DNA from 2 places in the Shewanella sp. FJAT-52076 genome. Region 2 is predicted to be linked to the other one. Evidence: riboswitches for the same ligand, from Rfam matches in the RefSeq annotation. Region 2 holds a riboswitch; the other holds the start of a gene.
The links. Region 2 has a riboswitch for lysine ahead of K0H79_RS06000 (Na+/H+ antiporter NhaC family protein). Riboswitches for the same ligand answer to the same signal wherever they lie in the genome.
Positions count from the first base shown of each region.

Region 1: another riboswitch for lysine. It lies ahead of lysC (lysine-sensitive aspartokinase 3); the one in region 2 lies ahead of K0H79_RS06000 (Na+/H+ antiporter NhaC family protein).

Region 1 is NZ_CP080415.1:712,024-724,031, forward strand. It holds gene arcA (two-component system response regulator ArcA) at 1-206, opposite strand, end outside; gene K0H79_RS03055 (DUF3293 domain-containing protein) at 778-1,254, shown strand; lysine riboswitch at 1,338-1,513, shown strand; gene lysC (lysine-sensitive aspartokinase 3) at 1,652-3,010, shown strand; gene K0H79_RS03065 (succinylglutamate desuccinylase/aspartoacylase family protein) at 3,010-4,113, shown strand; gene asnC (transcriptional regulator AsnC) at 4,173-4,634, opposite strand; gene rluA (bifunctional tRNA pseudouridine(32) synthase/23S rRNA pseudouridine(746) synthase RluA) at 4,713-5,387, opposite strand; gene K0H79_RS03080 (winged helix-turn-helix domain-containing protein) at 5,543-7,717, shown strand; gene K0H79_RS03085 (hypothetical protein) at 8,044-8,229, shown strand; gene K0H79_RS03090 (hypothetical protein) at 8,504-8,791, opposite strand; gene K0H79_RS03095 (bifunctional 2-polyprenyl-6-hydroxyphenol methylase/3-demethylubiquinol 3-O-methyltransferase UbiG) at 8,794-9,318, opposite strand; gene K0H79_RS03100 (hypothetical protein) at 9,315-9,725, opposite strand; gene fccA (fumarate reductase flavoprotein subunit FccA) at 10,090-11,871, shown strand.
Region 2 is NZ_CP080415.1:1,374,057-1,386,064, reverse strand. It holds gene K0H79_RS06010 (thymidine kinase) at 1-6, opposite strand, end outside; gene K0H79_RS06005 (M3 family metallopeptidase) at 160-2,316, shown strand; gene K0H79_RS06000 (Na+/H+ antiporter NhaC family protein) at 2,458-4,020, opposite strand; lysine riboswitch at 4,097-4,296, opposite strand; gene K0H79_RS05995 (electron transfer flavoprotein subunit alpha/FixB family protein) at 4,384-5,307, opposite strand; gene K0H79_RS05990 (electron transfer flavoprotein subunit beta/FixA family protein) at 5,309-6,058, opposite strand; gene K0H79_RS05985 (H-NS family nucleoid-associated regulatory protein) at 6,881-7,273, shown strand; gene K0H79_RS05980 (amidohydrolase family protein) at 7,419-10,475, shown strand; gene K0H79_RS05975 (amidohydrolase family protein) at 10,475-11,734, shown strand; gene rcsF (Rcs stress response system protein RcsF) at 11,795-12,008, shown strand, end outside.

The DNA.
Region 1 (12,008 bases), 660 kb from region 2:
AGTTCGCGTGCCAACAACAGCCCGTTTTTACCTGGCAGGTTGATATCCATCACCACCAGGTTGATTTTATTTTCCTGCAAGGCTTTATGCATTTCTGCGCCATCGTTGGCCTCAGTCACCACATATCCCTCGGCCTCAAAAATACTTCTTAATGTATTACGGGTAACGGCTTCGTCTTCTACGATCAGAATGTGCGGATTTTGCATAATCAAGTACCTAAATTTAAAACAAATCTGTGCTAATCGGGTGTGTCGGCTGACTGTCAGCCAGGCCCTGCTTTTTTATTCCGGCAAGACCCAAATAACCTGAGGAGGTAAAGAGACAACGCCTTGGGGCACACTCTACGACTAGTTCAATAATCCTCCCTCAAAGGGAAGCGCGAACTGTACTCACTTCGATAAAAAACTACTTGCTGAAGTTCCCAAGTCGTTATTTTTTTTCAAAGTATAAATGTTAAATTGAATATGGATCACATTTTGTACAGTTGTTTAGCCAAGTTACTGACATCAGCGGAAAATTTGTAACAGCCTGTATCAAATGAACGGCTGAATGATTTGGATGGCTAACGCTGTCAATTGTACTCGTTTTAGGCATTTGTTAACAATTGAAATGTTAACAAATCCTTTGTAGTCGCCGATTAATTATCATTAATATTGCTTATGTTATTGAATAATATATGAACTGATGATGGTCGGAATGAGATCCAGCTCACAAGGCTAGGCAGCGTAACAGAGTCTGCTAAACTATCTCAGGTTCTTTTGCATGATTATCACTGACATGGAAAATCATTCACAGCAGCTTTGGAACATCTATCAGTCGGCAAGTTTCTTGTTGACTCAACACCTTTCTCCCCACGCACACTTTGCCATTATCACGGCCTTTAACCCCATGGGTGAGCTCCTGGATGCCTGCCAAAACCGTTTGCTTGACCGGCAACTGTTAAGGGATATAGAAGCTTTGGGCGTGCCTTATCGTGCCCTGGTCGGCACCAATGAGCAGTTATCCCACATGGAAAAAAGTTGGGCCGTGTTTATGGAACCTGACGACAGCGTTCGTTTGGCTCATAAATACCGGCAAAATGCGCTCTATTATGTGATGCGGGACGAGCTGATGTTGCTTCCCTGCCGAATGGACAGCGAACCCAAGAAGCTGGGGTCCTTCCGCTCCCGGGTTCGGCTGGTGCATGAATTGCCTGAGTTGGTACCAACCGACAGGGCAGAGGGTGTGGCATCATTGGGATTCCAGTTTCTGTGAACACAGCATTTTTTCAAGTTGCATAATTTCGCATTGACTTGAATACCGCTTTATTGCTACTTTTTTCGTCCCTTCCCCGCGGAAGGCACAGAAGAGGAGCGTCAACTAGGTAGCAGGTTTGAGGAGCAATCACTCCGAAGACGACCTGTGAGGGAGATTGGCGCCGAGGCAAAACCACGTGCTTGAGTGCGTTTTGTCGGTCGTTCAGGCTGAATCCTGACGATTGTCACCTGTTATTTGGTGGAGAGCTTCTGGTGACGATCGCTTTTCCCTCCTTTTGGGGTGCCGTATCTTTGCACCAGGCTCTTCGAACGAAGTCAGTTCGGAGATTACTCATGAAAACCCGTTTTAGCTTGAATGTCGCTGTCTTCCACTCGCCGTCGATGGAGGTGTGCTGATGTCTCTTGTTGTAGCCAAATTCGGTGGCACCTCGGTCGCCGACTTCAATGCCATGTCACGCTGTGCCGCCATAGTGCTGGCCAATTCTGCTACCCGTTTGGTGGTAGTCAGTGCATCCAGCGGTGTGACCAACTTGCTGGTAGAGCTGACCCAGGCCACAGTGACCGATGAGCGTCGCCTGCAACTGCTCAAGCAGATTGCGCAAATTCAATATGCCATCCTCGATAAGCTGGAGCGCCCACAGGATGTGGCTGCCGCGCTGGATGCCCTGTTATCACGCATTTCTGTGCTGAGCGAGTCGCTCATCCTCAATCGCAGCAAAGCTATCATGGACGAGCTCCTGTCCATGGGAGAGCAATGCTCTGCGCTGCTGTTCTCAGCGGTGCTGAGGCAGCAGGGTGCCAAGAGCAGCAGTTTCGATGTGCGTCAGGTCATGCGAACCGACAGCCACTTCGGCCGCGCGGAACCTCAGATTGAAGATATAGCGGCACTGGCCAGGGATTTCCTGCAGCCATTGCTCGAACGGGACATAGTGGTAACACAGGGCTTTATCGGTGCCGATGCAGAAGGTCGCACCACCACCCTGGGTCGCGGTGGCAGCGATTATTCTGCCGCCCTGCTGGCTGAGGCCCTGCGTGCCGATGCTGTAGAGATTTGGACCGATGTGGCCGGTATTTACACCACAGACCCGCGCCTGGCTCCCAACGCCAGACCCATTGCCGAAATCAGCTTCAATGAAGCGGCCGAAATGGCTACTTTCGGTGCCAAGGTATTGCACCCTGCCACGATTTTGCCGGCCGTACGTCAGCAAATTCAGGTGTTTGTAGGGTCAAGCCGCGAACCAGAAAAGGGCGGCACCTGGATACGCCATCAGGTAGAAAATCCCCCTATTTACCGCGCAGTGGCCGTGCGCCGCGATCAGACGTTGTTGAACCTGCACAGCCTGCAGATGCTCCATGCCCGCGGTTTCCTGGCTGAGACCTTTGCGACTCTGGCGCGTCATAAAATCTCGGTTGACCTTATCACCACCTCAGAAGTGAACGTGTCACTGACGTTGGATAAAACCGGCTCAGACTCCACCGGCAGCGGTTTGCTCAGTGAAGCCTTGCTGCAGGAGCTGTCTCAGCACTGCCGGGTTCGGGTCGAGGACAATCTGGCGCTGGTGGCCATTATTGGTAACCGTATCGCCAGCACGCCGGGGATTTGCCGTCAGGTGTTTACTGTGCTCGAAAACCACAATGTGCGGATGATCTGTCAGGGCGCGAGCCCCCATAACCTGTGCGTTCTGGTAGCAGAGAGTGAAGCGGCGCAGGTCGTGAAGGCGCTGCACGAGAACCTGTTTGAAGGTCAGGCATAATGCGCGTCGATAAACACGAAGTTCGGGTCGGTGAGCTGGCTGCGGGTCAGCCACTGTCTTTGCCTGTGTATCGCTTTAAAGGCAAGGGGGCCGGCCCCAGTGTGTATATTCAGGCCAATGTCCATGGCGCAGAGGTGCAGGGCAATGCGGTGATCTATCAGCTGATGAAACTCCTTGAGCACTACGAGCTTCTGGGGGATATCATTCTGGTGCCGCTGGCAAACCCACTGGGTATCAACCAAAAAAGTGGCGAGTTTACCCTCGGCCGTTTCGACCCTATTACCGGGGTCAATTGGAACCGCGAGTATCTGGACCATGGGTTTAATATCGAGGTCTGGTATCAGGAACACGCCCATCTGGATGACGAGTCGCTTATCACTGCATTTCGCGCCACCCTGGTGGAAGAATGTGCCCGCAGACTGAATAGTCCCTGGGGGGTTACCACAGGGCACAGGCTTGCGGTTACGCTGCAATCCATGGCTCACAGGGCCGACATAGTACTCGACCTGCATACCGGCCCCAAGTCATGCAAGCATCTGTATTGCCCGGAATATGAACGCAGCGCCGCCCAATATTTTTCAATACCTTATACCTTGCTCATTCCCAACAGCTTTGGCGGCGCCATGGATGAGGCGGCTTTTGTTCCCTGGTGGACACTGGCCGAGGTGGCTTCCAGCCATGGTCGTGAACTTGGGGTGAGAGTCTCGGCATTAACCCTGGAGCTTGGCAGTCAGGAACGCATAGATTTGGATGATGCGCTGGAAGATGCGGAAGGTATTCTGGCCTATTTGAGCCATCGTGGTGTGATTGCCGAAACCGTGTTGCCCAAACCCATGAAACGCTATGGTTGTTTCCTGAAAAACTATCGTAAGTTTCATGCCCCCAAAGCGGGTATGGTGGAATACCTTGGCAAGGTGGGCGTGCCGATGAAGGCAAGCGATCCCTTGGTGAACCTGTTAAGACTGGATCTCTACGGTACAGGTGAAGAGCTGACTGTGCTGCGTCTGCCTGAAGATGGCGTGCCCATACTGCATTTTGCCTCGGCTTCGGTACATCAGGGCACCGAGCTTTATAAGGTGATGACCAAGGTCTTTGAGCTCTGACTCAGCCAATAAAAAAACACCGGACTTGAGTCCGGTGTTTTTTTATTGCTATATCCCAATCAGGGTTTAACCGCCCGCACTATGGGGTTTTGCAGACTTATCAGGGTCTCGGTTGACTGAATTTCGGCGATGGACTGGATGCGATTAATGAGCACATGCTGCAGACTGTCGATGGACTGGCACATGACTTTCACGAAGATGCTGTAATTACCTGTGGTGTAATAGGCCTCTACCACTTCTTCCAGGGCATTGAGTTTGGAAATGGCGGCGGGATAGTCACCGGCGCTTTTAAGGTTAATGCCGATAAAGCAGCAAACGTCGTAACCCAGGGCTTTGGGATTAACAGTGATTTGGGCGCCGGTGATGATGCCGGCCTGCTTCATCTTTTCTACCCGAACGTGAATGGTGCCGGCGCTGACACCAAAACGCTTTGCCAATTCAGCAAAGGGGGTGCGGGCATCGGCCATCAGGGCCTCGAGGATCTGGTTGTCCAACTGATCGCGCTGAAATGATGTATCCACTGCTAACTGCTCTAACTACCGAATGATTGAACAATAATTTACGGGCTTCAGTATTATTTTTCCAGTGAAAAGGTGACTTTACTGATTAGTCGTCGCCTCTGCGAAGGGAACTTCTGTGCTGAAGGTCATGGCCTCGCCACTGTAAGGGTGGGTAAAGCTGAGACTCGCGGCATGAAGCAGTAAGCGATCGGCAAGGGACTTGGCCAGTGGGTCGGCGTAAAAGCCATCACCGAGAATGGGATGACCAAGGGCCATCATATGTACTCTTAGCTGATGGCTGCGTCCGGTAATAGGTGTCAGCTTAACCAGGGTGGAGCGCTTGCCGTAACTGATGACGTCGACATGGGTCAGCGAGGGTTTGCCAATCTCATGGTCTACTTTCTGCCTTGGTCTGTTGGGCCAATCACAAATCAGTGGTAAATCCACGCTGCAATCAGCTTTGACATGACCAGCCACCCGGGCAAAGTAGGTTTTGTGGGTTTCGCGGTCGCGAAATTGGCGTTTCAGTTCGACTTCGGCACTCTTTCGCAGCGCATACACCATCACCCCGGAGGTCGCCATGTCGAGTCTGTGAACCACCTGGCTATTGGGATGTTCGGCCTTGATCCGGCTCCAGGCGCTGTCATGGTGAATGGGATCCCGGCCCGGTACCGACAATAAACCGCTGGGCTTATTGATCACTATGATGTCCTTGTCCTGATGCAATATGTCCAGCCAGGGGTCTATGGGGGGATTGTAGCTGAAATCGTCCATCATGGTTCTCGGCACGGCGTTAGGGGCGCTTAAGATACCCAAGGGGGCAAAGGGCGGCAAGCCTAAAGCAGGCTTTCTTGGTTCTTTGCTTCCACTCCTTCGCCGATATTGATTAAATAACACAAAAATAAAGACTGAGTAACAAAGCGAACAGCATGTTTAATAATAAAAAATACCGCCTCGGCCCCTTCATGGTTATCCCAGAGCGGTGTGTGATTGCCAAAAATGGCTCTGACACCAAACTCGAACTTCGGGTGATGCAGGTATTGGTGTGTCTGCTTGAGCGTGCCGGTCGTCCAGTCAGTCGCGACGAGCTTATCAGGGAAGTGTGGCGCGGTGGCCAAGTCTCCGACAATGCCATCAACAGGATTATTGCGCAGCTGAGAAGTGCCTTGGGCGATGACGCCCGAAGCCAACAGGTTATTCAAACTGTCCCCAAGGTCGGTTATTTGCTGATAGCAGAGGTGGAATCACTTGAAGGACAGGCTGTAACACCTGCTGATTTGACGCACACTTCGGAAGTCCGGCATGCAAAGGCTCCCGTGGCGCCGATAGACATTAAAGACAGCCAGCAGCATGACTCCTCAGCAATGGCAGCAGATATTAAGCCTGTGCCTGTCAAGCAAAAGCCTGGTCATCTCATCCTGGCGACTTACGCATTGGCGGGCGTACTCCTGTCTGTGTTGGCATTCGTCGTTTGGGATACTGTGACCCAGAGCGACAAGTCAAAAGCCGAACCCGTGCAAGACAGCATAGCTTCATTGTTGCCTATAACCTCACTGGAGGGGCAGGAGGTCGATCCCGTGTTATCACCGGATGGCAACAAGCTGGCATTTGCCTTTCGGGATCTCAATGCAAAAGAGTGGCGTGTTCTGATACAGGACCTGACCACGGGGCAAGTTTCACTGGCTGACAACTCTCCAACAGCTTATAACCAGCGCTATCCGGCCTGGAGCGATGATGGTGGCCATTTGGCGTACCTGAACTTTGATGGTAAAGGTCGCTGTGAGCTGATTCTGCTGGATTTGCTGACCCGAAACGCCAAGGTCGTTTCCCAGTGTGACAAAGCCACCCAATCCAGTGCGTTGGCCATAAGGGGGCAGGAGCTCTACTTCGTGGACTCGGACGGCATTGAAGATTTTAAAAAGATTTATCAGGTCAATCTGAATACCTTAAAGAAAGAACAACTCAGCCGCCCCCACAGCATAGGTCGCGGGGATTATGGCCTTAGCCTGTCGCCGGATAAGTCGCAAATGGCGGTACTGAGAAACTTAAGCTGGTTTGATACCCAGTTGATGGTCTTTAACTTCAGTACCGGAGAATGGCGCCAGGTGCTTAAGGTGGGTTACCCATTAAAGAGCGTAGCCTGGTCGGCAGATGGTAAGGGTTTGATCTATAGGGCGGAAGAAGGCCAGCTGCACCGTTTCGATTTAGATACCAACGAGCGCGTTCGTCTGACCAAGATACTTCAGGAAATCAACTCTCCTCGCTCAAACAGCAAGGGACAAACGGCCGCTGTCGTCGGCGAGTTGATGGAAGAAGAGCTGTGGCATTGGTCAGCGCCGGGCAATACCAAACCCGAGCCATGGGTGTCATCCAGTCGCCGTGATTATCGTGGTGCCATCAGTCCAGACGGCGCCTTGACGGCTTTCGTCTCCAATCGAACCGGTTTGCCACAAATATGGCTGAGGAAACAGAAAGGTGAAGAAATCAAACTCACCCACTTTGACCGGTTTTCATTTATAGACGAACTGATATTTTCCCCGAATGGTAAATTGCTTGCTGGTACTATTAATGGAGCTGCCTTTACCTTGGACATTGCCAAGTCGGCAATTCATTTTATTCCTGGAAGAACCTCGGTGAGAAATATTTCATTTGGGATGAATGATGATGAATTAGTGCTGTTCTCTTCTGAGGCTGGGAAACGTCAACTTCAACTGGTGGATATGCGAACTGGAAAAACACTCAATCTGTTGGCAGAAAGTGGTTTTTCTGGAAAGTTCGATAGAGCATCAGGCGAGTTTTACTATTCTAAAATGAACAGTTCGGGAATATGGAAGTTAATCCAGGGTGTGGAAACGCAGGTAACCGATAAAATCACGCCCCTCTTTTCAGGTGGTTGGCATGTGGCCCAAGGCAAAATCTGGTACCTGAAAGGTGATGATGGTTTAACCAAACTAATGGAGCTGGACGTCAATAATGACAGAGAGTTTGCGCATCCAATACAAATTACCAATGTGTCTATGAACACACTCTCAATGACAAACAACAACCAAGTGCTCTTGTCTGTGTTGGCTCATGCCAATACTGATATATTTTTAGTTAATTAAATCAGCGACTTGTTTGTTCGTCACTTTTTCGTAACCTTTTCCTTGTCGCCAAATCAGAACGCCCGGGCCTAATGTTGAACTCATCAACTGGCCCGGTTGCGCACAACAAAGACGCCTTACCCTGAGTCGCTTTGAGTTGCTAATCCGCTGGTCGCAAAAAGCAATGGCGCATCCCCGTGGCCGGGTCGGTTGATAATTAATGTGTTAACTGCTGAATGTGTGAGCATCTCCCACTCGTATATCGACTGGCGACTGACGCACGGCATTCTGCAGCCATTTATCAACCTTGGATCATTAAGCCTTTTTTTGGCGTGGAGAGTTTAGTTATGAAAAAATATATCACTATGGTATCTGCAGCAGCACTTTCAACTGTATTTGCTGTGCCATTTTATATGTCACATGTAGAGAACAAACAGCAGGAAGAAGCACCAAAGCTTGCTATTTGTGAACCATTTCCAGATTGCATTATTTATCGTGTAGATGATAACGGAGAATTAACGCAAGAGCGTTAATCAGTTGCTGAATACCCGTAGTCATCTATTCCCAATTTTAATTAGCGAGACATGTCGTTAATTAAATACCTGCGAAATAAAAGAAGGTAGTTTATGTGGTCTATCAGTCTATATATCGTAGGGGCACTGAGTGGATTATTTATAATCTATTACGTGTTCATCAATGTGGTTCTTGCGTCCGAGGAATCATGTTTGCTCGACCAAAAGGACGACTAAATCTCCCTTTCCGCCAAAGCCGGCACCTTGAATCTTCTTGGTGCCGCTTTTATTTATGCTACAAACCGGCATCTCTCAAGTGCATGATGGCAAAGGTCCATACCACAAAGGCCAGGGTGCAGTGCACCAGCGCATAAAATCCCTGATCGAGACGCCGCATTCCCCGTGCATGCCAAATAAGCCAGACGTGGGCGGCGAGAATGAGTGGGTACATCGCCAGCAAGGGATAATAAAAGACCGGGCTGCCGAGTCCTGCAATGGCACGCCCCACAAGGGCCCAAAGGACAATGAAGCCTGTCATCAGCGGTGGGATAGCATTACGGTATTGGTCTGGGTAAGGAAACATAGTTAATCCAGAGGTTTGCGGCAGATGATACTGGCTTTATAGGCGCCGCTGCCACCGGGTGTCTCGGGTGTGTCCTCACGATAATACACTTGTTCCCAGTCAGTAAAGCGTTCTCTGAGTTCGTTTTTGCCCAGCAGAAACGCCGGGTTTTTGGGCCTGCCGATACTGGCCTGAGCTTCGGTGAAGGTTTCATAAACGAGTATGCCACCGGGCAACACCGAGTCCCGGATCCACGGCATGAGCGGCCGGTGTAAGTAATTGAATACCAATATCACGTCGAACGGTCCGAGCAGAGGTGCCTTGCCTTGTTCAAGGTCAAACGGGTGGATGCTCGCGCCTGGATTCCCCTGTATCTCGGACGGAAGTGCGGTTGTTTCCAGATCGACAAAGCTAACATGATGCCCACGCTCCAGAAACCAGATGCCGTTGCGGCCATTGCCACAGGCCAAATCCAGTACCTGCAGGGGCTTTGTCTGGGTAAACAACTCTGGATATGCATCGAAAAGCGGTGAGGGCGCCAGGGTCATCCTTTGATTTCCCTGCGGCTTTCAATACGCCGTCTGTGCCAGATGGAATAATGCCGAAGCCCGGCAGGGCCATGGGATACCAGCACCGACAGCAGTAAAACGACCACAAACAGCACGGCTTTGTGCTCAGGAAAGGGCACAAACAGGCACAGCAGGCCTAATTTTGCCAGGGTGAGCACGCCTTTCAGTTGGATAAGCCAGCGCCAGTCCCGCAAAATTTCCCATCCCATCAAGAGGCTGCCGCTGACCACGGCCAAGAGCCAAAAGTCGTGCCACTCGACCCTGGCGAGATGGAACAGCACACCACCACCCACACCACAAACCCCGAGCAAATGCAGTGCTCTGAGGCTGGTTTTACCTATTCGCTGGACCCAAAAACTGGATTCGGAGAGCTCTTTGTTGGCCATGTGTTGTATCTGCAGACATTGATAACGGCAGCATACCAGCTGTGTTCCCTGCAGGGGAGTTCTGCGGCGAGAAACCAGCAAGTCCGATGTTCTTTTATTGATAAAGTGTTGCCTGGTCGACATTTTTCGGCGGTCTGCTGTGACCGGCTTCAATCCTTGAGCGAAAAGCTTGCCCGCACCTGCAATTAACGACGGGCATAGGATTTTCAGTGGAAAGACTGTGACTTACTCTAAAAAATACCCCTTTAGATAGTGCTACTATTTTTGCCGTGGTCAGTGTTTTGCTCCGAATATTAACAGTAATTAAGTGTAAAACACGCCATAAAAATACCTCTTTATAAGTAGTTTTTTTGGAGGAACACTTATGTTCACGGGAGCGATGAAAAAAACGGTACTGGCGGCACTGATCTCCGGGATCATGGCGGGCACTGCATGGGCGGGAGCCGATAACCTGGCCGATTTCCACGGTGATAACGGTTGTGACAGCTGTCACCAAAGCGACAAAGGCCCCAGCAACGACAATCTGACCTTTGAAAACGGTCAATGCGTTAGCTGCCACGGCAGCCTTACTGAAGTGGCGGAAGGGGAGCGAGAAGGCATTGTTTCTCCCCACAAATCACACCTGATTGGTGATATTGCCTGTACCAGCTGCCACAAAGGCCACGAAAAGTCAGTGACTTATTGCGATGCTTGCCATAACTTCGGCTATGAAATTCCCTTCGCTGGAAAGTGGGAGCGCAAATTTGTTCCTGTGGACGCTGATAAAGCTGCCCAGGATAAGGCCATAGCAGCAGGTCCCCGTGAAACCACAGATGTGGTCATCATAGGTTCCGGTGGTGCCGGGCTTGCGGCCGCTGTTTCTGCCCGCGATGCCGGTGCCAAGGTCGTGGTGCTTGAAAAAGAACCCGTTCCCGGTGGTAACACCAAGCTTGCCGCAGGTGGTATGAACGCCGCCGAAACCAAGCCTCAGTCCAAACTGGGCATTGTTGATAAAAAGCAGATCATGATTGACGACACCATGAAAGGTGGCCGCAACATCAACAATCCTGAGCTGGTAAAAGTACTGGCCAACAACTCTTCCGATTCTATTGATTGGCTGACTGCCCTGGGCGCAGACATGAATGACGTTGGCCGCATGGGTGGCGCCAGCGTTAACCGCAGTCACCGCCCAACCGGTGGTGCCGGTGTGGGTGCGCACGTAGCGCAGGTTCTCTGGGATGCTGCCGTGGCCCGTGATGCCGATATCCGCCTCAACAGCCGCGTGGTCCGCATTCTGGAAGACGGCGCCGGTCAGGTGACCGGTGTGCTGGTGCAGGGCGCCTATACAGGTTACTACGTGATCAAGGCCGATGCCGTGGTGGTCGCCACCGGTGGCTTTGCCAAGAACAACGATCGCGTGGCCAAGTACGATGCCAAACTCAAAGGCTTTAAAGCCACCAACCACCCCGGTGCCACAGGGGACGGTTTGGATGTGGCCACCCAGGCGGGTGCCGACACAGTGGATCTGGAATACGTTCAGGCTCACCCCACCTACAGCCCTGTGGGCGGTGTGATGGTGACCGAAGCCGTGCGTGGTAACGGTGCAATTCTGGTTAACCGCGAAGGCAAGCGCTTCGTGAACGAAATCACCACCCGTGACAAGGCATCTGCAGCAATCCTGGCGCAGAAAGGTGAGAGCGCGTATCTGCTTTTCGATGACTCTGTACGCAAGAGTCTGAGCAAAATTGAGGGTTACGTGCACCTCAAGATTGTAAACGAAGGCAAAACAGTGAAGGAGCTGGCCGACAAGCTGGGTATGCCTGCCGCTGAGCTTGAAAAGACCATAGGTACCTACAATGGTTTTGTGAAGAGCGGCAAAGACGAGCAGTTCGAACGCGCCGACATGCCACGTGAACTGGCGAGCGCGCCTTACTATGCCATCGAAGTGGCCCCGGCTGTTCACCACACCATGGGCGGTGTGAAGATTGACACCAAGGCCGAGGTCGTGGGCAAAGAAGGTAAGCTCATCAAGGGTATGTACGCCGCCGGTGAAGTAACTGGTGGTGTGCATGGTGCCAACCGTCTGGGCGGTAACGCCATCTCCGATATCGTGACCTTCGGTCGTATCGCAGGTGCGGAAGCTGCCAAGTTTGCCAAAGACAACTGATCTCCCTTAGCACGGAGTGGGTGTGATTACACCCTGTTTCAGGCGGCCCAATCGGGCCGCCTTTTTCTTATCCCGGACTTTAACTAAAGGTGATCCACATCACCCTTTGCGCGACGACAGTTGGCTTATTTTGGCTT
Region 2 (12,008 bases):
AGCCAACGCGAAGATCCCCTGATAAAAATGCCGGGCTATCTTAGCGCAGCCCCAGCCCCAGTGCCAGTTCCGGCAACAATTCAGACTTATTTAAGGCCGCCTCGTTAGCCTAGCCAGTCATCAAAAAACCACAATCACAACAACAAGCAGGAAGAAACCATGCATAAAAGCCTTATCGCCCTTGCCGTAGGCGGCGCGCTCTTGTTGGGCGGCTGCGCCCTTGGTCCATCCCAAAGCGCCGTTAACAGTGGCGATGTAGCCACCGCTGTAGCAGGTATCAGTGCCGACAACCCCTTCTTCGCGCCAAGCGCATTGCAATATCAGGCGCCCGATTTTACCGCCATCAAGGACAGCCATTTCGAACCGGCACTGCTCCAGGGCATTGCCGAGCACAAGGCTGAGATCCTCGCTATCGCCAACAATCCAGCGCCTGCCAGCTTTGAAAACACCCTGGTGGCCATGGAAAAAAGCGGCGCCCTGCTGACCCGCACCTCCAAAGTGTTCTATAACCTGGCGGGCACCGACTCCAACCCCAGCCTGCAAGCACTCCAGGCCAAGATGGCACCACTGATGTCTGCCCATTCTGACGACATCAACCTGAACCCCACCCTGTTTGCCCGTATCGAGAGCCTGTACAACCAGCGCAATGACCTTGGGCTGACCAAAGAAGAAGTGCGCCTGATTGAGGTGTACCATCAGCGCTTTGTGATGGCCGGCGCCAAGCTCACCGAAGCGCAGAAGACCCAAATCCGTGCTCTGAACGAAGAACACTCCAAGCTTACCGATGAATTCCAGCAGCGCCTGCGTCGTCTGACCAAGGAAATTGCCGTGGTTGTTGACAGCGAAGCCGAGCTGGCCGGTCTGTCTGACAGCGCTATTCGTATGGCAGCCGCCGATGCCAAGGCCGCAGGCCATGACGGCAAGTTCTTACTGTCTATCACCAACACTACCCGTCAGCCGGTGCTGGCACAGCTTGAAAACCGCGAGCTGCGTAAGCGTGTATTCGAAGCCTCAGCCAACCGTGGCCTTGAAGGCGAGAACGAAACAGCCTCTCTGGTTGCCCGTCTGGCGCAGCTTCGTGCCGAGCGTGCTGCCCTGCTGGGCTTTGACAACTGGGCCAGCTACCGCCTGGCGCCACAAATGGCCGGCAGCCCAGAAGCCGTGTACGAGCTCTTTGGCACCATGGTGCCAAAAGTCGTGGCCAACACCCGCAAAGAAGCCGCCGACATTCAGGCGATGATTGATAAAACCGGTGGCAATTTCGAGCTCAAGCCATGGGACTGGGCCTTCTACGCCGAGAAAGTGCGTCAGGAAAAATACGCCCTGGATGAAGAGAGCCTCAAGCCTTACTTCGAATTCAACCGTGTACTGGAAGATGGCGTGTTCTACACCATCAAGGAACTGTACGGCCTGACCATGAAGCCGCGCCCGGATCTGCCGGTGTACCATCCGGACGTGAAGGCCTATGAAATGTTCGATGAAGACGGCACCAGCCTGGCCATCTTCTACGCCGACTACTTTGCCCGCGACGGCAAGCGTGGCGGCGCCTGGAAGAGCTCCTTCGTGGATCAGTCCGGCCTGCTGGGTAACAAGCCAGTGGTTGTGAACGTGATGAACATCAAGAAGGCACCGGACGGCGAGCCGACCTTTGTCAGCTACGATGAAGTGACCACCATGTTCCACGAAATGGGTCACGGCACCCACGGCATGTTGTCCAAGGTGAAATACCCAACGCTGGCAGGCACCAAGGTTTCCCGCGACTTCGTTGAGTTCCCCTCCACCTTCGAAGAAGACTGGGCTGCCCATCCCAAGGTACTGGCCAACTACGCCCGTCACTACCAGAGCGGTGAGCCACTGCCCAAGCCATTGCTGGACAAGCTACTCAAGTCCCGCAGCTTCAACCAGGGCTTTGACACCCTGGAGTACATGGCCGCGGCCCTGGTGGATCTGGAATGGCACTCTCTGAAAGCCGGTGACAGCCTCAAAGATGTTGCCAGCTTCGAAGCCGCAGCGCTCAAGAAGCACGGTGTGGACATTGAAGCCGTGCCGCCACGTTACCGCTCTACCTACTTCGCCCACGCCTTCCCGGGCGGCTACAGCGCCAGTTACTACGCCTACATGTGGTCTGAAATTCTGGCAGCCGACGCCTACGCCTACGTGCAAACCCAGGGCGGCCTGAACCGTGAGATAGGTATGAAGTACCGCAAGGCCATCCGTGAAGTGGGCAACAGCGTGCCGCCGATGGAAGCCTACATCAACTTCCGTGGTCAGGAACCGACCACCGACGGTCTGCTGGAACGCCGTGGCCTGAAGTAAGCCGTGGCCTGAAATAAGCAACCTGAAATAAGCAGCGGCCTGATTTGCGCCGCGCTTTGGTAAGCGAAACCTCAGCCACAAAAAAAGCCGCTCAATTGAGCGGCTTTTTTATTGTTAAACGTCTTGCCAAATCACTGATACTCAGCCCTTACCGGCCTTGATTCTAAGACCAATCACTGCCAGCACAAAGAGGACTGAAGTCGTGCCAAATCCGGCCCACACCGACTCGGTAAAGCCCATCACCGTGTAACCCACCAAACTGATGACAGCCACAATCAGCGCGTAGGGCAGCTGAGTCACCACATGGTCGATATGATGGCAGCTGGCGCCGGTAGACGACAAAATCGTGGTATCCGAAATGGGCGAGCAGTGGTCACCAAATACAGCGCCAGCCAACACGGCGGCAAGCATTGGCAACATCATGGCGGTGTGGCTGCCCATGGCCATGTCGGCGGCAATCGGCAGCATAATGCCGAAGGTGCCCCAGCTGGTACCGGTGGCAAAGGCGGTAAGCCCCGCGAGGATGAACATCGCCGCTGGCAGCAGCGCAAAAGGAATATTGCCGCTGGCAAGACTTGCCATAAACTTACCGGTTTCCAGCTCGCCGATAATGCCGGCAATGGTCCAGGCAAACAGCAGGATATAGATGGCAGGCACCATGGAGCGGGCGCCCTGGGTGAGCGCTGTGATAATCAGCTTGCTCTCAACCTTTTGCATGATGGCCTGCACCAGCGTTACTCCGAGGCCCACCAGCGCACCGAAGAACAGCGAACCGCCCACATCGGTTTTCTCAAAAGCGCCAATCAGCGAAAACGGCAGCTTTTCGTCAGCGAGAGCCGAAGCGCCGCTTTGGATCATAAAAAACAGGGTGGCAAATACCAGAGTGCCGATGGGCACGAAGAGCCCCGCGATACGGCCGCTGTCAGCCTCCGGCAGTTCGGCACTGGCGCCCGGTGGCGTGCCCTTGGCTTCATCGTACAAATTACCGCGCATGGCGTTTTGCTCATGGGTCTTCATCGGGCCCACATCCAGCCCCATAAAGGCCACACACAGCAGCAGCAAGAGCGCGAAGATGGCGTAGAAGTTCATGGGGATCATCTGGATAAACACCGACAGATGGCCCGCATCAGCCATGCCGTGGCTGGCGAGGATGCCGCCAATCAGCGCAATGATGTAGGCGCCCCAGCTGGAAACCGGTGAAATCACGCACACAGGCGCGGCGGTGGAGTCCAGCAGATAGGCCAGCTTGGCGCGGGAAATATAGTAACGGTCTGTCAGGGGACGGGAAATGGAGCCCACCACCAGACTGTTGAAGTAGTCGTCGATAAAGACCACGCAGCCCAAAAACATGGTCAGCAACTTGGCATCGCGCTTATTGCGGATGCGTTGTCTGGCCCAGTCGGCAAAGGCTCGGGCAGCACCGGATACGGTAATGAGGGCGGTGATCATCCCCAAAAGCAGCAAAAAGCCGAGAATATATAGGTTCCAGCTATTGAGCGCGCCATCGCTCCACACCAGATTGGTAACCCGGTGGGCCAGAAATTCGCCACTGGCAAGGGGGGCAAAATCATTCAGCAGCAGCGCGCCGACCAGAATACCCAAACCAAGGGACAAGAGTACTTTGCGGGTCAGTACCGCCAGTACAATAGCCACAACCGGCGGCAGCAGGGAGAGCGCCGAGTCGGCATAACTTATCAATGTCATTGAAATATCTTCGCTTTAAACGAATGGAGGGCGACTGAACTGGTGGGAAACGGCAAAGATACCCAAAAACACCTGTCCTATCAGTAGCGCTCCATAGTAATTACTACCTCTGTCATCCCGACAGAAAATACTATGGCAGTGCCGTTTCTTTCGATAACGGCCCCAGCGGAAGGCGGTGATACACACATCCACTTCGGCGCCAATGCCCTTTCACAGCCCGTCAACGGCATCACCCTGTTGACTGTTACTGATGCTTGGCGCACCTCTACTCAGGACGCCTGTGTGCAGGCGTGCGGCACATAAAAACACAAGCGGCCCGGGGGAAGCTACCCCCAGGCCGCATATCGTGACCAAAATCACAAATTAAAGCAAGTCTATCAGCTTGGGCACGGCCTCAAACAGGTCGGCTTCCAGGGCATAATCCGCCACCTGGAAGATAGGCGCTTCGGGATCTTTGTTGATAGCGACAATCACCTTGGAGTCTTTCATACCCGCCAGATGCTGGATGGCACCTGAGATACCCACGGCAATGTACAGCTGAGGCGCCACAATCTTACCGGTTTGACCCACCTGCAGATCGTTGGGCACAAAACCTGCGTCAACCGCGGCGCGGGATGCACCCACGGCGGCGCCGAGTTTGTCGGCCAGTTTTTCCAGCAGAGCAAAGTTTTCACCGCTGCCCATGCCGCGGCCACCGGAAACGATAATACCGGCGTTACCCAGCTCAGGGCGCTCAGAAACCGTCAGCTCCTGGGATACAAAGGCACTCTTGGCAGTGAATACCTTGTCGATGGCTTCGATAGCAGCGCTGCCACCATTGCCGGCGGCATCGAAGGCACTTGGGCGAACTGTCATCACCTTCTTGTCATCGAGGCTCTCTACGGTTGCCATGGCGTTACCGGCATAGACAGGACGCACGAAGGTATTGGCATCAACCACTTTTACCACTTCAGATAGCTGAGCCACATCGAGCAGTGCCGCAACCCGTGGCAGCGCATCTTTACCCGTGGAGCTGGCGGCAGCCAGAATGTGGCTGTAATTGCCAGCCAAATCCAGCATCAGCGCGGCCAGGTTTTCACCCAGATGCGCAGCATAGGCAGCATTGTCGGCAACCAACACTTTGGCCACACCGTCGATGGCGGCAGCGGCGTCAGCAACAGCGCCACAATTGTGGCCTGCTACCAGCAGATGAACCTCACCACCGATGGCCTTGGCGGCACTCACAACCTTGGCGGTATCCAGTTTCAGGCTGGCGTTATCATGTTCTGCAAGGACGAGAATGCTCATATCAGATCACCTTTGCTTCGTTTTTCAGTTTTTCCACCAGCTCTTCGACAGAAGACACCTTGATACCAGCCTGACGGGTTGCAGGCGCAGCCACACTCAGCAGCTTTTGATGCTGTTTCAGGGTCACACCCAGATCGGCAGGGCTCACGGTATCCAGCGGTTTACGCTTGGCTTTCATGATATCGGGCAGTTTGGCGTAACGAGGCTCATTGAGGCGCAGGTCCGAGGTCACGATGGCTGGCATAGGCAGTTTGAGGGTTTGCAGGCCGCCGTCCACTTCGCGGGTCACCAGCAGCTCACCGCCTTCTACCACCACTTTGGAAGCAAATGTTGCCTGAGGGGCATCCATCAGCGCGGCCAACATCTGACCGGTTTGGTTGTTATCACCGTCGATGGACTGTTTACCCAGCAGCACCAGTTGTGCCTGCTCTTTGTCCTGTACGGCTTTTAAAATCTTGGCAATGGAAATGGCAGGCAGGTTGTCGTCGGCTTCGACGTGAATGCCACGGTCAGCACCCAGGGCCATGGCAGTACGCATTTGCTCCTGCACTGCCTTGCTGCCCACGCTCACCACCACGATTTCGCTGGCATGACCCGCTTCTTTGAGGCGAACTGCTTCTTCAACGGCAATTTCACAAAAGGGGTTAATCGCCATTTTGAGGTTAGCCGTGTCCACGTCTGTGTTATCGGCCTTCACCCTCACTTTCACGTTGGCATCCACCACGCGCTTTACAGGCACCAGTATCTTCATAGGGTTTCCTTCCTGCACCTTCTTTGTTGGGGACGTGATGCACGCCACTGTATGGGTGAGCATCACACAATAGCGCAACTTTAAGTGCTGTTAACGTAAACGTCAACCTGTCTCAAACGAGCGTTTGCGAGTTTGATTGGTTTATCACTGGCCAGATTTATGAACACACTCTATGTCGGCCTGCTCTTTGCGTGGCCGCGTTTGAGGGTAACGGATGATGACAACAAGATATGACGGCCTGATGATGGAAGGCGGCGGTTTATCGGGCGTAATTCACTTTGTGCTTCACTTTCTACTTCTCTGTGTACTTAGCTCTACTTAACTCTGTACCTCACGGCTACCTCACAATGAGGCTCTGCAGTAAATGGTCCGGTCTCTTAATAGGGACCACACGCGCACAAGCGAGGCAATATCACTGGGTTGGGGAATTGAATTTTACAGCGGGGGTGTGCTCCCTCCCCCTGAAAACGGATATAAAGAAGCAATTCGCTCACAATTACTCGTGCGTTCTCGTGCATTCTCGTACGTGGTTCCCATACGACTTTAGGGATAGCGTACCTTATCTCATCCGGTAAACCCGTCGCCTTTATTATTGGCTGTATTGGCTGGACCAAGATGCCAGATACATTTGCAACGGACAGTTTTCACGCTTTACCACTGCTGCAAAATGGCAAAGAACACATTTCCCAGGATAAAAATAATCCTTTTGACAAACATCACTTAATAATTTCAGTTTTTTAATTGCAGATTGAATTATTTATTTCTATTATTTCATTCGATGTGAAAATTAACTTGTTATTTAAATTGGGAAGCGAGTTTACCATGAGCGAATTCCTCGAAATTTTGACCCACGGTCGTCGTCTGAAAGCAGCTGTTAAAGATTTGTCTTTGGATGAGCTGCGTGATCTTGGCGCCAAACTCGAAAAAATCATTGCTGAGCGCGAAGCCGAAGCCGAAGAAGATTTGAAAGCCAACGCCGAGCGTATTGCCAAAATTGAAGAAATCCGCAAGCAAATGGCCGAAATCGGTCTGTCTGTTGAAGATTTGGGTGTGACTGCTGCAAAACCTGCCGCGAAGAAACGAGCCCCCCGTCCACCAAAATATAAGATTGTGGTTGATGGTGAAGAAATCACCTGGACCGGTCAGGGCCGCATGCCAACGGTATTCAAGAACGCCGTTGAAGGTGGTGCATCCATGGATGACTTCCTTATCTAAGCTGTCATCCAAATTAAAGGCCGATCCCCATCGGCCTTTTTTATTACCTTAAGAAAACCTTTTTACATTTCTTCGCTGCCATTCTGCCGCAAATTCCGCTAACCTTTCAGCTACTTTTGCCTAAAATAACTGCGACGCTTTCATAATGATAAATAACAATAATTTGGCAGTGCTGCTGATAGGTTTGACGCTTGTCGCCACCGACAGTCACGCAAAAACATTACTCACCTCGGACCCTACTCCCCTCATTGCACTGCAAGGCGCCAAATTACACCTGGCTCCAGGGCAAATCCTGGAACAAGGCACACTGCTGATTGAAGACAACCGTATTAAAGCCGTGCTGACAGGAAACGACATTCCTGCTGGTGCACGGGTAGTAGAAATGGCTGGCCTGGATATCTATCCTGGGTTTATCGATCCCTTTACCCAATATGGCATTAGTTTTGATTATCCCACTGAAACCAAAAGTACGCCGGTATATGAAATAAAACGCATCGGGGGTAATGCCGCCAACGGTGCCGTGCACGCAGAGAAACAATGGTCGCAGTATTTCGCCCCTGATAACGAGGCGGCATCAAGCTGGATAAATAATGGTTTTACCAGTGTGCAATCGGCGAAATTGGACGGAATTTTCCGCGGTCAGGGTGTCCATGTTTCGCTTGCCGATAAAATTGCCAACGATCTGGTGTATCGCGCCCAGGGTAATCATTATCTCTCTTTCGATAAAGGCAGCTCAGCTCAGGACTACCCAAGCTCACTGATGGGCGCCATGGCCCTTATCCGCCAGACCTTTATGGATGCGGCCTGGTATAATGAAAATCGCAGTAAACTCTCAGCAGCGGCATCAGCGAGCCAGCTCGAATTTAACGCAGCCCTGCAGGGACTGGGAAACACTCAAGCACAATATTTTATTTTTGATACGCCCGATCTGAATAATCAGCAGCGCGCATCGGCGCTGATGCATGAATTCAAATTAACAGGTGCGTTATTGGGAAATGGCCGGGAATATGCCCGGATTGATGAAATAAAAGCAAAAGGTTACCCGCTGATATTGCCACTGAATTTTCCAGCTGCACCGGATGTCAGCCAGCCCGGTCGGGAATATCAGTTAAAACTGGCAGATTTACGCCATTGGGAAAGAGCCGCCGGCAATGGCCAGGCTCTGGAGCAAGCCGGTATTGGTTTTGCGCTCACCCTTCATGGTATCGAAGACAAAAAGGATTTCTGGCCAAGATTACAAAAAGCAATCAAAGCGGGGCTGAGTGAACAAACCGCACTGGCGGCACTCACCACCCAGGCAGCCAGTATTGCCGGCATAGCCGATACTGCAGGCAAACTGAGCCCGGGCTTTGTGGCAGATCTCGCCATTTATCAGGGCAATCCCTTCAGTGACGGCAAGCTGGTGAGCGTGTTTTTGCAGGGGCAGGAAAAAGTCATTGTCCCGCGGGAGCAACTCGCAGTGACCGGCGACTACACGGTCACAATTAACGACCAGACAGTGCCAGTCGAGGTGTCTTATGACCAAGGCCTGAAACTCAAGGTTGCGGATAAATCGGCGCCATTAACGGGCACAGGCTCGGCGTTCACTACCCGCATCGAACTGCCGGGACTCGATGGCAAGCCCAGACTTACTCTCGATTTTCACGCGCTTAAAGCAGTTGCCTACGCCAACGACGGCAGCCAAACGCCTCTGATGCTGGTCAAGATAGATAACAACAGCGACACCGACTCAGAGCCTGCTGTATCCGAGCCCAAAGCAAGCAGCTATGTGGGGAAACTCACCTTCCCCAACGTTGCCTTTGGCCGCGATTCTTTGCCAGAGCAAGACAAGGTGCATATTCAGGGGGCAACAGTCTGGACCTCTGAGTCCCAGGGCGTGCTCGAAAACGCCGACATCATCATCAGCAAAGGTAAAATTCTCTCCATCGGCACTGACTTGATGACGCCACCCGGCTACCAGCGCATCGACGGCACAGGCAAACATGTGACAGCCGGTATCGTAGATGAACACTCACACATTGCCCTCAATGGCGGCACCAACGAAGGCACAGATGCGGTCACCTCAGAAGTCCGTATCGGGGATGTATTGGATCCGGAGGACGTGTCGCTGTATCGCTCCCTCGCTGGGGGCGTAACCACGGCGCAGCTCCTCCACGGCAGCGCCAATCCCATCGGCGGTCAGAGCCAGTTAATTAAACTGCGTTGGGGCGAAAACGCCGAAGATCTCAAGTATCAGGGGGCCCAGGCCAGTATCAAGTTTGCCCTGGGTGAAAACGTTAAACAGAGCAACTGGGGGGATGAATTCACCATTCGCTTCCCCCAAAGCCGCATGGGTGTTGAGTCTGTGATGGCTGATGCCTTCGATGCCGCCCGTGAATATCAGCGTGACATCAAGGCCTTTAATGCCCTGGATAAACGCAGCCGGGCAGAACGTATCAGCCCGCGCCCCAACCTCAGACTCGAGGCTGTGGCAGAGGTGCTGGATAAAGGGCGAGACGTCCATATTCACTCCTATGTGCAATCAGAGATCCTGATGTTCCTTCGTCTCGCCGAAACCTACGGTTTCAAGGTGAAGGCCTTTACCCATGTGCTCGAAGGGTACAAAGTGGCCAAAGAACTCGCCGCCCATGGCGCAGGCGCATCCACCTTCTCCGATTGGTGGGCCTATAAGTTTGAGGTGTACGACGCCATAGTGCAGAACGCCTGCCTGATGCATCAGGCAGGAGTACTGACCAGCCTCAATTCCGACAGCTTTGAAATGCAGCGCCGTCTCAATCAGGAAGCGGCCAAGTCGATGATGTACTGCGACATGTCTGCAGAAGATGCCTGGAAGATGATCACCATCAACCCCGCCAAGCAGCTGGGTATCGATAAGGAAACCGGGTCGCTCAAGGAAGGCAAGGTGGCCGACCTGGTGCTCTGGGATGCCAACCCCCTGTCAGTCTATGCCCGCACCGAAGCCGTGTGGATTGATGGCAAACGCTTTTATGACAGGGAAACAGACAAACAAATGCAGGCAGCCCAGGCAAGCGAGCGCCAGGCATTGGTGGCAAAAATCCTGTCACTGGATGAATCCGAAAAAACCGGTGAAAAGTCAGAACAAAAACAAGAGCCGTTATGGCATTGCGATAGCCACTACATCGCCTTTGGTACCCGCGCCACTCATCTGGGTAACCAACATCAGCATCAAGGAGCACACTAATGAGAATCCTGACCCTATCCCTGCTCCTGACAAGCGTTTGCGCCCTGGCCCACGATATGGTGCCGGGTACGGCGCAGCAGCAAGCCATCCTGATTACCCATGCCACAGTGCATACCGCATCCAATGGGGTGCTTGAGAACACCAACGTCTTGGTTGAGAACGGCCGTATCACAGCCATGGGCGAGCAAATTGAGGCTGCCGATGCCAGAGTGATAGATGCCACTGGCAAGCACCTCTACCCCGGGCTGATTGCCCTGGATACCCAGGTGGGTATGGTAGAAATTGAGATGGTGCGTCCCACAGTGGACACCCAGGACGTAGGCCTTAACAATGCCGAGCTCAAGGCCTCGGCGGTGTTTAACCCTGACTCAGAGATTATCCCGACCCTACGCAAAAACGGCATTACACACGCACAAATCGTGCCCCGTGGTGAGCTGCTTGCCGGGCAAAGCGCTCTGGTGAATCTTGACAGCTGGACAGTGGAAGATGCCCTAATCGACTCGCCCAGGGCGCTGCACCTCTACTGGCCCGAGCTTGGCAATCTGCCGGTAAAAGATGAGGATCGCAGCAAGGCACTCGCCGCCCACGGCGAGGCCCTGGCGAAAGTCGATACCCTCTTTAGTGAGGCCAGCGCCTTTGTCGCCCGTAAAGCCGCAGAGCCCAGCCTTACCCACAGACGTTTTGAAGCCATGGCACCGCTCTTTCGTGGCGACGCGACCTTGTTCCTCCATGCCAATACCGCTGGCGCCATCGGCGAAGCCCTCGCCTTTATTGCAAAGTATCGACTCAAAGCCGTGTTGGTGGGTGGTTATGAAGCCTGGCACCATGGCGATGCCATTAAGGCCGCGGGCATTGCCGTGGTATACCCATCGGTATTCAGCCTGCCCAGATACCGGGACGACAATATCGACGAAGCCTTCAGCATTCCGGCCCGCCTGGCGGATGCCGGTATCGATTTTGCCATTGGCTACAGCGGCGATTGGGATGCACGCAACCTGCCCTATGCCGCAGGCTACGCCGCAGCCCATGGTTTAGGGAAAGAAGCGGCGCTCAAAGCGGTCACCCTCAATGCCGCCCGTATCCTGGGTGTCTCTGATATGGGTGCCATCGAAGTGGGCTACAGAGCCAACCTGGTGCTGTCGGCCGGTGATATTCTCGACCCCCTGAGCAGCCGTATTGAGCGGGTATTTATCGATGGCCGTGAGATAACCCTGAAAACCCGCGCCGATCAGCTTTATCAAAAGTATCTGAAGCGATAGAATTTTGGCATTCAAGGCGGGGCAGGAATGTCTCCGCCCCGCTCCCGAAAGGACCCCATCATGACCCCACACCCGTTGAAAGCCGCCGCAGCCATCGCGGTTGCCCTGTTAATGTCTGCCTGCGCTTCTGATTACCAGTTCTCCAGCAACCTGGACCCCAAAGCGTTCAATGAGTATTTCAAGGCTGGTGAAGTGACGCTCTTTGAAGGTGAAAACCAACCCTCAGGACGTTATGAAATTCTGGGTCTGGTGGATGGTGAAGCCTGTCAGGCCA